DNA from 3 places in the Cytobacillus gottheilii genome. Region 2 is predicted to be linked to each of the others. Evidence: predicted binding sites of a transcription regulator. Region 2 holds the regulator's gene; each other region holds the start of a gene.

What was found. Region 2 encodes LexA, which represses DNA repair genes until DNA is damaged. Its sites were predicted from a motif close to CGAACATATGTTCG; they were not measured.
Region 1: the regulator LexA is predicted to act here: its motif matches at 2,340-2,353, upstream of J1899_RS14595 (Y-family DNA polymerase).
Region 3: the regulator LexA is predicted to act here: its motif matches at 1,926-1,939, upstream of J1899_RS22255 (YolD-like family protein).

What each region holds. Positions count from the first base shown of each region.
Region 1 covers NZ_CP071709.1:2,945,533-2,950,163, reverse strand. Annotated here, with positions in the region: gene J1899_RS14620 (SDR family NAD(P)-dependent oxidoreductase) at 1-216, shown strand, start outside; gene J1899_RS14615 (DUF4023 domain-containing protein) at 283-402, shown strand; gene J1899_RS14610 (hypothetical protein) at 562-1,275, shown strand; gene J1899_RS14605 (hypothetical protein) at 1,481-1,963, shown strand; gene J1899_RS14600 (YqzH family protein) at 2,045-2,251, opposite strand; gene J1899_RS14595 (Y-family DNA polymerase) at 2,436-3,695, shown strand; gene J1899_RS14590 (YolD-like family protein) at 3,717-4,052, shown strand; gene J1899_RS14585 (CDGSH iron-sulfur domain-containing protein) at 4,298-4,516, opposite strand.
Region 2 covers NZ_CP071709.1:2,073,169-2,077,799, forward strand. Annotated here, with positions in the region: gene J1899_RS10230 (transcriptional regulator SplA domain-containing protein) at 4-282, shown strand; gene splB (spore photoproduct lyase) at 266-1,294, shown strand; gene J1899_RS10240 (asparagine synthase) at 1,374-1,547, shown strand; gene J1899_RS10245 (DUF4257 domain-containing protein) at 1,579-1,866, opposite strand; gene lexA (transcriptional repressor LexA) at 2,192-2,809, opposite strand; gene yneA (cell division suppressor protein YneA) at 2,968-3,288, shown strand; gene J1899_RS10260 (YneB family resolvase-like protein) at 3,320-3,973, shown strand; gene J1899_RS10265 (DUF896 domain-containing protein) at 4,173-4,406, shown strand.
Region 3 covers NZ_CP071710.1:9,072-13,702, forward strand. Annotated here, with positions in the region: gene J1899_RS22245 (type IA DNA topoisomerase) at 1-626, shown strand, start outside; gene J1899_RS22250 (YhjD family protein) at 1,201-1,563, opposite strand; gene J1899_RS22255 (YolD-like family protein) at 1,566-1,892, opposite strand; gene J1899_RS22260 (antitoxin VbhA family protein) at 2,069-2,236, shown strand; gene J1899_RS22265 (Fic/DOC family protein) at 2,229-2,867, shown strand; gene J1899_RS22270 (hypothetical protein) at 3,304-3,753, shown strand; gene J1899_RS22275 (hypothetical protein) at 3,719-4,324, shown strand.

The sequences.
Region 1 (4,631 bases), 870 kb from region 2:
TTTTTTGCAACAGCTGATACAGAGGGCACATATGTAAAAAATGTCCAAAGATATATGCTGAAGCCTGAGTATGTTGCACAAAGAATTGTAGCCGCAATGGAAATGCCTGTCCGTGAAATTAATCTGCCAGGCTGGATGAATCTCGGCAGTAAAATATTTGCGCTCTTTCCGGGATTATTTGAAAAAGCCGGCAGGCGTGCCTTTAATAAAAAGTAATGCATCTGTATGAACTTCACTAATCAGGATACATTAAAAATGAATTCTGAAAAGGGGGACTTTCATATGGATAATACACACGAATTTGTTGAAAAACTGCACGAAAGACAGGAAAAAGCCAAAAAGAACGAAGAGCGTCAAGGTAAGAAGCACGCTAGCGAAAAGCTTCCGAATAAGCAGCACTAATCATGAAGGTAAATAAGATCTCATAAACTCCACCTGAAAAGACCGCATTTATATGTGGTCTTTTCACATTTAGAATTATATAGTGAAGAAATTAGTATTTATAGTAAAATGATTATAAGGATTTTGACATGATATTTGGAATTTATAAGAGGTGAACTCGTGAAGAAAAAGGTGGTTTTAGGAAGTTTATTGCTTATTTTAATTTTGGTTATTTTCTTGAATGCTTTTCAATTTTTTACACGCAGCGCCAATTCAGATTTATTGTCTGATTTAGAAGGGACGATTTACTTTACCGAAAGAGTTGATGGTGTATTAACATTATTTAAATCGGATGCCTCTTTACAACACAAAGCCTTAGTATATAGCCATAACGGGAAAGGAAATGATGGTTACGGAGATTTTAATCATAATATTATCGATTTTTATTATGATCGTATAAGTGAAACGTTTACTTTTATTGCAATGAATAACGGCTCTTGGAGCTTGTTTTCCCTAAAAGAAGGAGAAAGCAATCCGACTGTACTCCAAGCAGATGTAATGGAAATGGACACGGACTATCTGCAGAACGAGAATCAGGATCTTTCTGTTGCTTCCAAAAAAGGGTCCCTTTATCTTTCTGAGAACGGAAACGAAAGCATACTTAAGAAATTTAACGGAATTTATGATGAAAAATTTACAGGCTATGACTCTATTGGATTTTCACCAAATGGAAACTATTTAGTCTATCGTTCGATGGAACACTTTACGCCAATCGGGACCATTTTAGAAGGGATCTTTGCTGACTCTGTGGGCAATACTTATATATTGGATCTATCGACAAGAGAGAGTACTAAATTTATAGATGCCCATCAAATTCAATGGGTTATGGATTAATGAAGAGTAGAATTTGAAAAAAGTACTGCACACAAAGCAGTGCTTTTTATCTTGCGTGATTTAATAGAAAAGTGATTTTTTAATCATTGCGCTGAATGTTCGATATTTAATCAACATTCTAGGTTGGTGTTGCAAGTGGAGACGCATGAAAAATAAGTGAAACTTTAAAAAGTAACATTCGTCAAATCAGTAAAGGAGGGATATTTTGAGATTAAAAATGATTTTAGCATTATTTATCATTTTAATAATGGGTTGTTCAAATAATGTTGCAGATATAGGAACTGAAGACTTAAACAGTGAATTTCCTCCAACTATGACAGGGCTAATTATCATTAACGGGATAGAGCATCAGATGGAAGAGGGAGGTTATCACTGGGAAAGAAAAAAAGGTTTAGAAACAGAAGTAGTGGCAACAGACCACGCCTCGCCTTATCAAATCGCAGACCACATGAAACCAATTAGCGTTAACCCTAATGAAAAAGTGGAGATTATGATTGAGGAAAATCCAACTATTACAGTTTATTTATGGAATGAAAATGGAAGAGAAAAAGAAATCGAACAAAATGCTAATCAGATAATTGTGCCCTCAAGTAAAGGGAAGTATATCTATGAAGCCTTAGCAGAATGGGCTAACGGAACGGTTTCCTACACATTTGTTATAGACATTCAGGCAGATGCAAAAAGATAAGTCTATAAGTGAAGGGGAAACCTTATTCATGGTTTCCCTAATTTTGTTTAAAATCCCACCCGCATTAAAATGCATCAGATCTTAAAAATACGGCGAACCCGTTACATATCCATACACAATATCGCTGACAATATCATGCAAATCCGTTTCAGGTTCATCTTTTTTTACTGTCATAACCTTCTCATAAATCTCCGCAAATTCTGTGCTTTCGCAGGGAATTGAATCCTTCTCCCAGTTATATTGTCCAAGGCAGCTTTGCACCATTTTATATACATACCGTCTTTCCACTTTGTGTCACCTCTTGTTTATTATAACGGCTTTCTGTCTGGCAGCAGAGGGGGATATAAGAAATTCGTCGTAAAATTTCCATTGAAAACGAACGTATATTCGCTTATCATAATGGGTATATATAAACAGAACGAGTGTTCGTTTTAAAAAGTATTATATGTGTAAGCAAGGTGGAGGGACCTCTATGGTGGATTATCGTTCATTGCCGCAAGGGCAAATCTTATGCATTGATATGAAGAGCTTTTATGCAAGCTGTACGGCTGTCATGCTGGGGCTTGATCCGCTGAACTGCTATCTTGTGATTGCCGGCAACCATGAGCGCAAGGGAAGTGTTGTACTTGCCGCATCTCCAAAGGTCAAGAAGGAATTCGGCATCAAGACGGGTTCGAGACTTTTTGAAGTTCCGAACGATCCGCGCATCAGGATTGAAGAGCCGAAGATGGCAACGTACCTGCGGGTTTCGACTGAAATTACACGTGTATTTAACCGTTATGTGCCAAAGGAGGACATTCATACGTACAGTGTGGATGAAAGCTTTTTGAAGGTTGACAGTGTCTTGCATTTATGGGGAGACGCAATCACCATTGCGGAAAAGATCAAGGATGACATTGAACGGGAATTTCAGCTTCCATCCGCAATTGGGATTGGTCCCAATATGCTGATGGCAAAGCTATGCCTTGATCTCGAAGCAAAAGGAAAAGGCATAGCAGAGTGGACGTACGATGATGTGCAAACGAAGCTTTGGAATGTCTCTCCTTTAAGAGAAATGTGGGGAATTGGCCGCCAAGTAGAAAAAACACTGAACAGCATGGGGATTTTTTCAGTCGGCCAGCTGGCTCGCTATGATTTGAAAAAGCTTGAGAAGAAATTTGGTGTTATGGGCAATCAGCTTTATTTTCATGCATGGGGTGTTGATTTGTCTGAGATTGGGGCTCCGATTATGGAAGGGCAGATTAGCTTTGGCAAAGGTCAAATTTTATTAAGAGATTATAAAGAAGAGCATGAAATTAAAAATGTGATACTGGAAATGTGCGAAGAAGTAACAAGACGGGCACGTGCACACCGCAAAACAGCCCGGACGATCAGCTTTGGAGTTAGCTATAGCAAGGATGAACTCGGAGGTGGCTTTTATCGTTCAAAGACGATTGAGCGGCCGACAAATATCACGATGGATGTTTATCATGTTTGTCTGGAGCTATTTCAGCAGTTTTATGAAGGGAAAACGGTGCGGAAGATTACGATGTCACTAAGCAATATTGAGGATGATCATGAATTGCAGCTGAGCTTATTTGATTTGGATGAATGGCGCAGAAAAAAGCTTGGCTACACAATGGATGGAATCCGCAGGCGCTTTGGATCGGCTTCTCTTCTTCGGGCGGTTTCCTATACAGAGGCTGGCACAGCAAGGCATCGCGCAAAACTCGTAGGCGGGCATAAAATGTAACAAGGACAAGGGGTGTTTGACATGATTCGGGATCGGGGAAGAATTAAATGGACAGCCATGATGCTGCCAGAACATGTGAAGATGCTGCGTGACTGGGCAGATGAGGATCAATACGAACAAAAGAAAGAGCTTGATGAACAAGAAGTGGAAAGGCTGAATGAAGTGCTGGCGGAAGCGATGGAATTTAACAGCAATGTGGTAATCACGCATTATCGGCGCCAGAAGTATGAGCTGACGATGGGAACCATCCACTTCTGGGATGAAATGAACAAACGCCTTCACATTGCTGACCGGTTTCATGAAATTCACCGCATCGATCTAAGCAGTGTAGTTGACGTGCGATTAGCGGATGACTAGAAAAGCGGAGGCGGCTTGCCCAGCCGCGACAAGCATAAGGCGAGCCGGGCGGAAGGTTGTTCTTTAACCTTCTGAACGGATTGACTTATGACCTCGAGCGGCTAGTCGCCGGAGCTAGACAAATAGAAAAGCGGAAGGTGCTTGCCCAGGGACGACCAGCTTAAGACAAGATATTAGCTGCCTGATCGTATGAAAAAATGCATATGCCTTCAGAAAGAATACTGAAAACATATGCATGTGGAATCTTATTCTTCTGAGCCTTCTGGCTTTGGTGCGCGAACGGCAGATTCAAACTTACCTTTATGGCTTCCGTCACAAAACGGAGCTTTTGCGCTTAACCCGCAGCGGCAAAGCGAAAATGCTGGCTTTGTCTCAAACGGATTTCCTTCTGCGTCAACTAACTCCACGTCACCAGTAATGCGGAGCGAACCATTATCATTTACTTTAATTTGTACTTTTTGCATACTTTCTCATCCCCCTCGCAATAATGGTATAAGGAAGAGAGACAGAAAGCAACAGGCAAAAGCAAAATAGCAGAAGCAGCGGCAAGAAATATGTTAAAATAACGTATTCAGCCAT
Region 2 (4,631 bases):
AATTTGGAATACAGCCAATATAGTAATGAATACCAAGCGGGAGACATTGTTTATATTTTTTATCGTAATCCGCACACACAGGATGTGGCAAATATTCAGGAAGCTGCTGTTGTTAATAATCCCGAAGATCCTCAATCTTTAGCTGTCTTTGTATATGAAACGTATTATCCGCTGACAAATGAAATGGCGGTATATTCAACACCTCAAGAAGCAGAGGCTGCTTATCAGGAATACTTCGGGAATATAGATGGAGGAAATGGATTATATGATGAGACCTTTTAAGCCGCAGCTCGTTTATTTTGAGCCTAATGCACTTGATTATCCTTTAGGAGAAACTTTATACGATCGATTTAAGGAAATGGGTCTCGATATCCGTTATACAACCTCTCATAATCAGATCCGCAATTTACCAGGAGAGAATGATTTTCAAAAATACAGAGTGGCGAAATCCACATTAGTGGTTGGTATTAGAAAAACCTTAAAGTTTGATACCTCGAAACCATCTGCGGAATATGCCATTCCATTTGCCACTGGCTGTATGGGTCATTGCCATTATTGCTATCTGCAGACGACGATGGGAAGTAAGCCGTATATTCGTACTTACGTTAATGTGGATGAAATCTTGGATGCAGCTGATAAGTATATGGAAGAAAGATCACCAGAAATTACACGGTTTGAAGCATCCTGTACATCGGATATTGTTGGAATTGATCATCTGACACATAGTTTAAAAAGAGCTATTGAACATTTCGGCAGGTCAGAACATGGAAAACTTCGCTTTGTTACAAAGTTTCATCATGTTGATCATCTGCTGGATGCAGAGCACAACGGAAAAACCCGGTTTCGCTTTAGCGTGAATGCCGATTATGTTATTAAAAATTTTGAGCCTGGCACATCACCGCTGGCAAAGAGAATTGAAGCAGCGGGGAAGGTAGCCAGAGCAGGGTATCCTCTAGGGTTTATCGTTGCGCCAATTTATTTGCACGAAGGATGGCAGGACGGATATTATCATATGTTTGAACGCCTTCATGATGAATTACCCGAGGATGCGAAAAAGGATATTACATTTGAGTTTATCCAGCACCGGTTTACCAAGCCTGCAAAAAAGGTCATTCAGAAAAACTACCCAATGACAAAGCTGGAGTTAGATGAGGAAAAACGCCGCTACAAATGGGGAAAATACGGAATAGGCAAGTATATTTATCAGAAAGACGAACAAGAGGAAATTCAAAAAAGCTTATACGCTTATATGGAGAAATTCTTTCCTAATGCAAAATTGGAGTATTTTACATGAGTGATTAAGGTGAAGAAAGCCGATACTATTTGTGGGTGAAAGAAATAACGCCTACTAACATCGATGTGGAGGGAAATACATGAACATTCGTGAAGGTATGATTCCAACTGCACTAGGTACGGCTGTAACAGCTACTGGATATGCACTTAAGCAAAAGCGTGGCAGCAACAAAATGATGGCTAACACATTATTTGGATTTGGACTTGCACACGTAGTTTTAGGTGTTATTGACCTTGTAGAGCATCGACGTTAGAAAGGATGAGGCGTGCAAAAGACTTGCACGCCTATTCTTTTTTCTCTCGCAGCTTTAATAAGTCCAATCCTTTTAGGATAGCCTCTCCGCCTAATCCAGCGATCATGGCAGTAACAATAACTGCTATGACAGATTTAGGATTTGCAGATAAAACCACTAGTACAGCCGCTAATGACCCCATAATAACATCTTCAAAAAATCCCAGATAGATAAATCGTTTTGTTTTGCGCGGCTTGATCAGCTTGCCGTTTTTTTGAATATGTGCTGCTACACCGACAAATGCACCGATACAGAAAGAAAGTAACATGTTCAATAACATAGCCCTTCACACTCCTAAAGCCGAGATTTTTTGAAGCGACCTTAGTTAGAATCATGTTGTATTACCAGTATATAGGAATTTTCCAAAAATAGCATGGTTAATTATAACGAATTTTCAGATAACTATATAGGTGATGCGGCATGTATATTGAATCCCACGCATAGAACAAAAGTTCGGTTTGGTGATTTTTTATATCGTGGCAATGAAAAAAGGCGATTGTCAGGTCGGAAACAACGATAAAAATAGCTGGATACTATATTTGTATATACCTTTTAGCAGATAAAAGAAAAAGCATGCAGGTATTCTGCATGCTCTGTTTGCCATATTAATGCATTTGACGATAAACACCAGTAACTTTTCCTAAAATTGAAACATGACGAAGGATGATTGGTTCCATAGTTGAATTTTCGGGCTGAAGCCGGAAATAGTCTTTTTCTTTGAAGAAACGTTTAACAGTAGCCTCGTCATCTTCAGTCATTGCGACTACAATATCACCATTATTAGCTGTGCTTTGCTGTTTAACTACAACATAGTCACCATCTAAAATGCCAGCTTCTATCATACTATCACCCATAATCTCCAGCATGAAAACATGTTCATCTGGAGGTGCAAGACGCTCTGGAAGGGGAAAGTACTCTTCAACATTTTCGATTGCAGTAATAGGCTGACCGGCAGTAACTTTTCCGACAATAGGTACGTTAATGGTATTTACCTTCGGGATATGAGTTTCCTCAAGATCCAATATTTCAATTGCCCTAGGCTTTGTAGGATCCCTTCTAATTAATCCCTTGCTTTCAAGTCTGGCTAAATGGCCATGCACTGTAGAACTGGAAGCAAGTCCAACAGCTTCACCGATTTCTCTCACAGAAGGCGGATACCCTTTCTGTCGGACCTCATCTTTAATAAATTCCAAAATATCCTGCTGTCTTTTTGATAGTTTCAAATTGGATCACGCACCCTTTATTAATATCTTGTCCTGATTATACCATTCTTTTAAAACACATACAAACATAAGTTCGAATTTTCTGTTGACCAAAACAAATGTTCGTATTATAATAAACTCAACGAATACGAACATACATTCTTTATGAGGTGAAGGTTATGAAAAAATTGTGGAATTCTTATTGCTATGCTATTATTCTTGTATTTTTAAGTATTGCAGGATCACTTATTCTTTCTTTTCAACTAGAAGATCAGGAAGACGATCAATATATGATTGTAACTGTTAATGAAAATGACTCGTTATGGGGAATTGCTGAACAATTTGCAGAGGAGCATCATTTTTCTACTGCTGAATTTGTTCAATGGATGGAAACTCATAATGGCATTACAAATGGAAAAATTCATCCCGGTGATACCGTTTCTATTCCGGTAAAAGCTGATGAAGATCAATATATAACAGAATTGGCCAGCCGTGAATAGGAATAGGAACTAATAGAAGAAGGTGCAATACATGAATGCAATTATTTACTGCCGTGTCAGTACAAATAAAGATACTCAGGAATCATCTTTGCAGAGGCAGGAAGAGGAATTGCTTCATCTTGCAAGTAAGAACGGATTTCTTCCAGCTAGAATTATAAAAGAAAAGGCAAGCGGATATGACCTTGAGCGAGAAGGAATCCTTGAATTGTTATCGCTAATCAAAGAAGAGAATATTCAGGCAGTCTTAATTCAGGATGAAACAAGGCTTGGCAGGGGAAATGCCAAAATAGCCATTCTTCATTGTATTCTGAAAGAAAACATTAAGTTATTTAGTGTTTCGCATAACGGGGAACTACAGCTTTCAGAATCAGACTCAATGGTATTGAAAATAGTGGGAATGGTTGAGGAATATCAGCGAAAGCTGCATAATGTAAAAATTAAACGCGGAATGCAAAGAGCGATCGAAAAAGGCTATAAGCCCCAAAAAAACTTAGCTAATCAAGGAGAAAACGCAGGAAGAGAACGTATTGAAGTGCCAATCTCTGAAATTGTCCGCTTACGTAAAAATGAGTTAACATTTTCTGAAATCGCAGCAACCTTAAGAGGGTTTGGATATAATATATCAAAAGCTACTGTACATAGGCGTTATCAGGAATATATAGATAAACTTAATAATGAACAATAAATCTTTAGATCTTCATATTGTCCAGCGAAATAGTAAACAATTTCACAGTATGTACTGGACTTATCGGAAAAAACCTTTAATCCGCGTTTTCTCACCTCGGAAGCCTCTTTCTATACGAGTAAGACTTCATCCTTGTCAATTTAACTATTTTCTAATAAAATGACATTTATGCTAAAGAAATAGTAAAGGAGCTGTCCATATGCTGCCAAAGGACAAACTCGCCCGCATAAATGTTCTAGCAAATAAGGCGAAAACAACTGGTTTAACGGAAGCAGAAGCAAAGGAGCAATCAGCTTTGCGCAAAGAATATTTGCAGACATTCCGCTCTTCCATGTTTAATACACTCAAGAGCGTAACAATCATAGATCCAGAAGGAAATGATGTAACACCTGAGAAACTAAAGCAGGAAAAGAACAATAACAAACTGCATTAAATTGCTTAAATGAGACTGGGGAATAAGTATTTAACACTTCCATAGAACCGAATGGTTAGGAAGTCATCTTTCTAATCATTCGGTTTTTTTACGATTATAAAATGTATTTTATTAGCATGAGTGAAATGGAGCGGAGGAACTCGACTCCTGTGGGCAATAGAGGAAAAGGTGAGACCCCGCAGGAGCTTGCTCCGAGGAGGCTCAGCTTCCTCCCCACGGAAAGCG
Region 3 (4,631 bases), on a different replicon from region 2:
TTGCTGAAGATGGTAACTTTAAGTTTAAATTTCCTACTGCTGAAGATCGATCCTTAGGGGTTTGTCCAAAGTGTAATAAAGGTCATATAGTGAATGTAAAAACAAAGGATAAGAAACAATTCTATGCTTGCTCAGAATTTAAAAGTGGCTGCCAGTTTAGCATTCCTGAAGAAGTGGCTGGTTTAAAATTACCGACAGTGCAGGTGAAGAAGCTGATTACAAAGGGCTCTACAGATTTTCTGCCTGGATTTCAAAATAAGGAAGGGAAGGAGTACACGGCATCCCTACACCTTAATTTAGACAATAAAATTACTTTTAAATTTCCAACGCTAGAGGATCGGACCATAGGGAAATGTCGATTATGTGGCGGAAAAGTACTGATAGGAAAGCATTATTATCTTTGTGAAAACTATAAAAAATCATGCGAATTCATATTGCCTGGAACATTTTTAGAAAAACAAATAACAACTAAGCAAGCAATTAAGTTGTTGGACCAAAATATGACGGATGTTATTAAAGGATTTAAAAAGAAGGATGGAACAGGTACATTTGATGCGAAGTTATCTTATAATACGACTGAAAAAAGACTGACTTTTATCTTTCCTAAGAAAAAAAATAAACAATAACTATATGAAAGAATAAAAAGGGATTATGGTTATAAAAATCAATTGACACAAAACAACTAAATAATGAAGATTTGATTATTTTAGATATAAAATGTTGTTCAAAGTTGTTCATTTTTGTATATTACATAGTAATATATGCTATAATCAAAAATATAAGATGTATATAAGTTATAATTTCACCTATAGAATGTTTAAATTGAAAGTTTTAGAGCATAATAAAAAGACCAAGGTACTGCAATACCCTGGTCAACCATGTGTCGCGGTAGCGATCTGGTACAAACTTTTAGGACAGAATAATCCACCTAGTCGTCCAAAACAGGGTGGGTTATTTTTTTGTTGCAATGATGATTTGTACGACTAATCCGATAAATAATACTACGAATGTTGCTGTCGCTAAATCCATGATCTCACCTCCATCGGAGGATATTGATCGCCACCCCGTCACATAGCTCTATTTATTATTATACCATTAATAGAGTTATCCAATATACGTTTTTAGAAATTTTTAAATATACTAATCTAAACTAAACCTTCTTTTTCTAGTAACTTCTTTTTTGCTATACGAAAATTTTAATTATGAATTAAATCGCTTGTAAAGGTAGTATTCTAATAATGAATGTACTCTATTTCTTATTGCTGGATTAAAATAGCTGTGTTTTTCCTCATAACCCTTCCATATAAAGCTGAATTGCGTAAATGCTTCGTCGTGAGAGGTCTGCTGCACCTTCATATTTTCTTTTCTCATCAGTTCTTTTACTACTTTAAGATCACGCTGAACAGCCTTTAGTGTATCCTCAACAAGGTTAATATACGGCTCCTTAAGTTTAAATGAGGCCTTATCAATCACTTTAAGATCTTTTTCTAAAACAACGATCAGCATTGGCAGATACATAGCTTTTTCAATCAAATCTCGATCTTTTTCAGGTATCCTGGTCATGATTAATACCTCTCTACAGCAGTAATATCAACAATCATAAGTTTTATACTTTCATCATCTTTTTCAAGGACTATATACTTCATTAAATAATCTACTTTGTTTACAATACCTAAATGATTCATAAAATAACCATTTTGCCACACAGTTACCTTTATATCCAATGTGTAGTGAAGAGACTCCATAACGACATTTCCAATCTCTTCTAGCTCTTGCTGATCTAGTACAGGCTTAGCAATTTTTTTATCTTCCTGGGCATCCATTTGAAGTAGCCCTGTATGCTCGTGCATAAAAAACCCCTGCCATTTTTTAAGACCTCTATCACGCAACATATCGCCAACTCCTTTAATGATTATTATTATATACGAACATAAGTTCTTTATTCAATCTGAATTCGATCTAAATATATAACTAGTTAAATGTGGTAAAATAGGCATATAAAAATGGAAATATTGACTTTTATATATAATTATATTATAATTATCATATACAATAACGAGGTGAAGTTATGAGCAAATTAGAAAAGCAAATCGCATCAGTTAAAGCATCGTTAGGTATTGAAGACCTGTATTTAACAGAACATATGGAAGAGTTACTAATCAAAGAGTCTAAGGGAGAAATCTCGTTTGAGGAATATAAAAAAGAATTATTGAAGGTAGCCAAAGGTAATGGGTGAATATCAATCTAAATACTGTTATCCAGGAACAGAAATATTAAAAAATAAGTTCAATGTGAAGGATCAACAGGTGCTAGACACATTGGATGCTGGATTAACAGCAAAAAGGTTGTTGGATCTTCAAAAGAATCCCATTAAGGGATCTTTTGACATGGAGCATCTCAAAAAGATTCATGCCTATATTTTTCAAGATTTATACTCATTTGCTGGGGAGATAAGAACGGAAAATATTTCAAAAGGCTTTCCGTTTGCAGACGTAAAATATCTTCAGCCTGCAGCTAACGATATTTTTAACCAATTAAAAAAAGAAAAACATTTAGCCGGTATGGATTATAAAAGTTTTTCTGAACGTGCTGCCTATTATATGGCCGAAATAAATGTACTTCATCCCTTCCGTGAAGGAAATGGGAGATCTCAAAGAGAATTTATTCGAACATTAGCTTGTAGAAATGGTTATAACCTAGATTGGAGCAAGGTTGATAAAAACAAGGCTTTAGAAACATTTATTAGATCTAAAGTAGATCATCATCCTTTGGCTGATCTAATTGAAAACTGTTTAGAAAGTAGACAACCTAATTTAGCTTTGAAAAAAAACTTCTTATCTCCGCAAGAGCGTGGTATGGATCGCTAATTGCTGTGATATTAGATCTGAAGGGAAGATGGAGATGTACGAAAATACTAAGCTCCACGATTTTAGAGGGAATTAAAATATTGAATATGATTTCGCCCTTGCTCCTTAAGAGTGAGGGTTTTTTGTTATATTGATTGTTCAACTAGTAGCTGCATACCTCCTACGATCATTTTTTAGCTTTTTTATCAGATAGTAGACCCAAATCTTTAGATGCTTTATTAGCTGCAGATGCTATTTTTTTGGCCAAGTTTTTATCCAGTTTCAATTCGATCCATCCTCTTAATTTTTTAGCATTATTATGGCCATAAAAAATTTGTAGTAAACATCATACTCTCCTACTCTCTCTCATAGAAATATACAAACTGGAATTATGGAATTACGACTCTGAGAAAAACACCAGGAAGACAGTTTTGAAAGAAGGGAGGGAAGGGGCAGAATGAGAATAAAACCAATCGTGCCGATTAACGTTCCAGCAAAAAACAATGCAAAAAAGGAACCTTCATTACGCAAAACTCGTTTTGATAAAACCGATCCAAGGAAATTTCCTGTAAGCGAGCAAGAAAACATATTACTAAAGCGCATGTTTAAAATGAGAAAAGATCAGCTGCAAGCAAAAAGCATTACTGAATTTATAACAATGCTGCTACGGTTTGGACTTAGGCATCCTGAACTGATAAATGATTCTTTAGCTTATAAAGATACCGGAATTTACAAGACCATTAAGCCTAATCAGCTTGAAAAAACGGAAACAGAGGAATTGGCCATACGCTTAAATATGTCAGAAAGAAAGGTTTTTTACAGCATCGTATTTTCAGTTGTTTTGTACATGCAAAAAGGAGGATCGTTGAATAATGAAGAAATACAGCCGTTTAAACCTATTAAGTAATGCAGTCCTTGATAATACTGGTGAAATCATAAACCGTATATTTGAATCCAAATATGCACGTTTAGAAATTGAAATTCCTACTTCTGACCTGAAACGTGCACAAGTTTTTGTAAATACAGTGAATGAACTGATTGAGGATGAAGTGGACGAGTATTTTACTGTAGACAAGCTTATTGTGCTCCTATATAGGGATTTTTTAAGACAGGTTGACCAGGGAATGGATCTTGAAACACTGGCAAATGCCATTAGAGCAAAGATGGCAGCACTTGAAAATAAAACGCTGAAAGTGAAGCATTATTTAGCATTAGAAGAGGATATGGACTTAGATTCCTTGAAGCAAAGAGTAAAAGCTCAAAAGAAGAAACGTATGTCTTATTCTGTTGTTACATTTAAGGTGTATAAACAATCTGTATTGAGAGGAGAATTGTTGCTGCATGATCTGGCAGAGCTGCATCCTGATCTTGAAATGACAGTTGAGGATTTAATAGCTTTGCGATTAAGGGATGTGTTAAAAGAGATAAAAAAAGGAGATTACAATATTCTGGCTAACGTAGTGGAATTATTAACATAAAAAATGATAATTTTTCCTAAAGTTAGTTTCATTCAATTAAAAGAGGCCTATAATATAACTGTAATACAAAAAAAGACATCCATTCGATGTCTTTCTGAATTTTCTGACAAACCACACCAAATAAAAAACAGTTATACTGTTGACAATTGTCGGAATCTTTGGTATGATGAAGTATACGGAGTGGGCTAGAGACAGGTCTGTCATTTGCCTATCCAATGTCGCTAGTTTATTGATGTTGGCGCATCTAATAAACTACAGAGAGTGCCAGAAATTCTTTAATGTTGTTTGGAAACAATTTTTTTGTTTT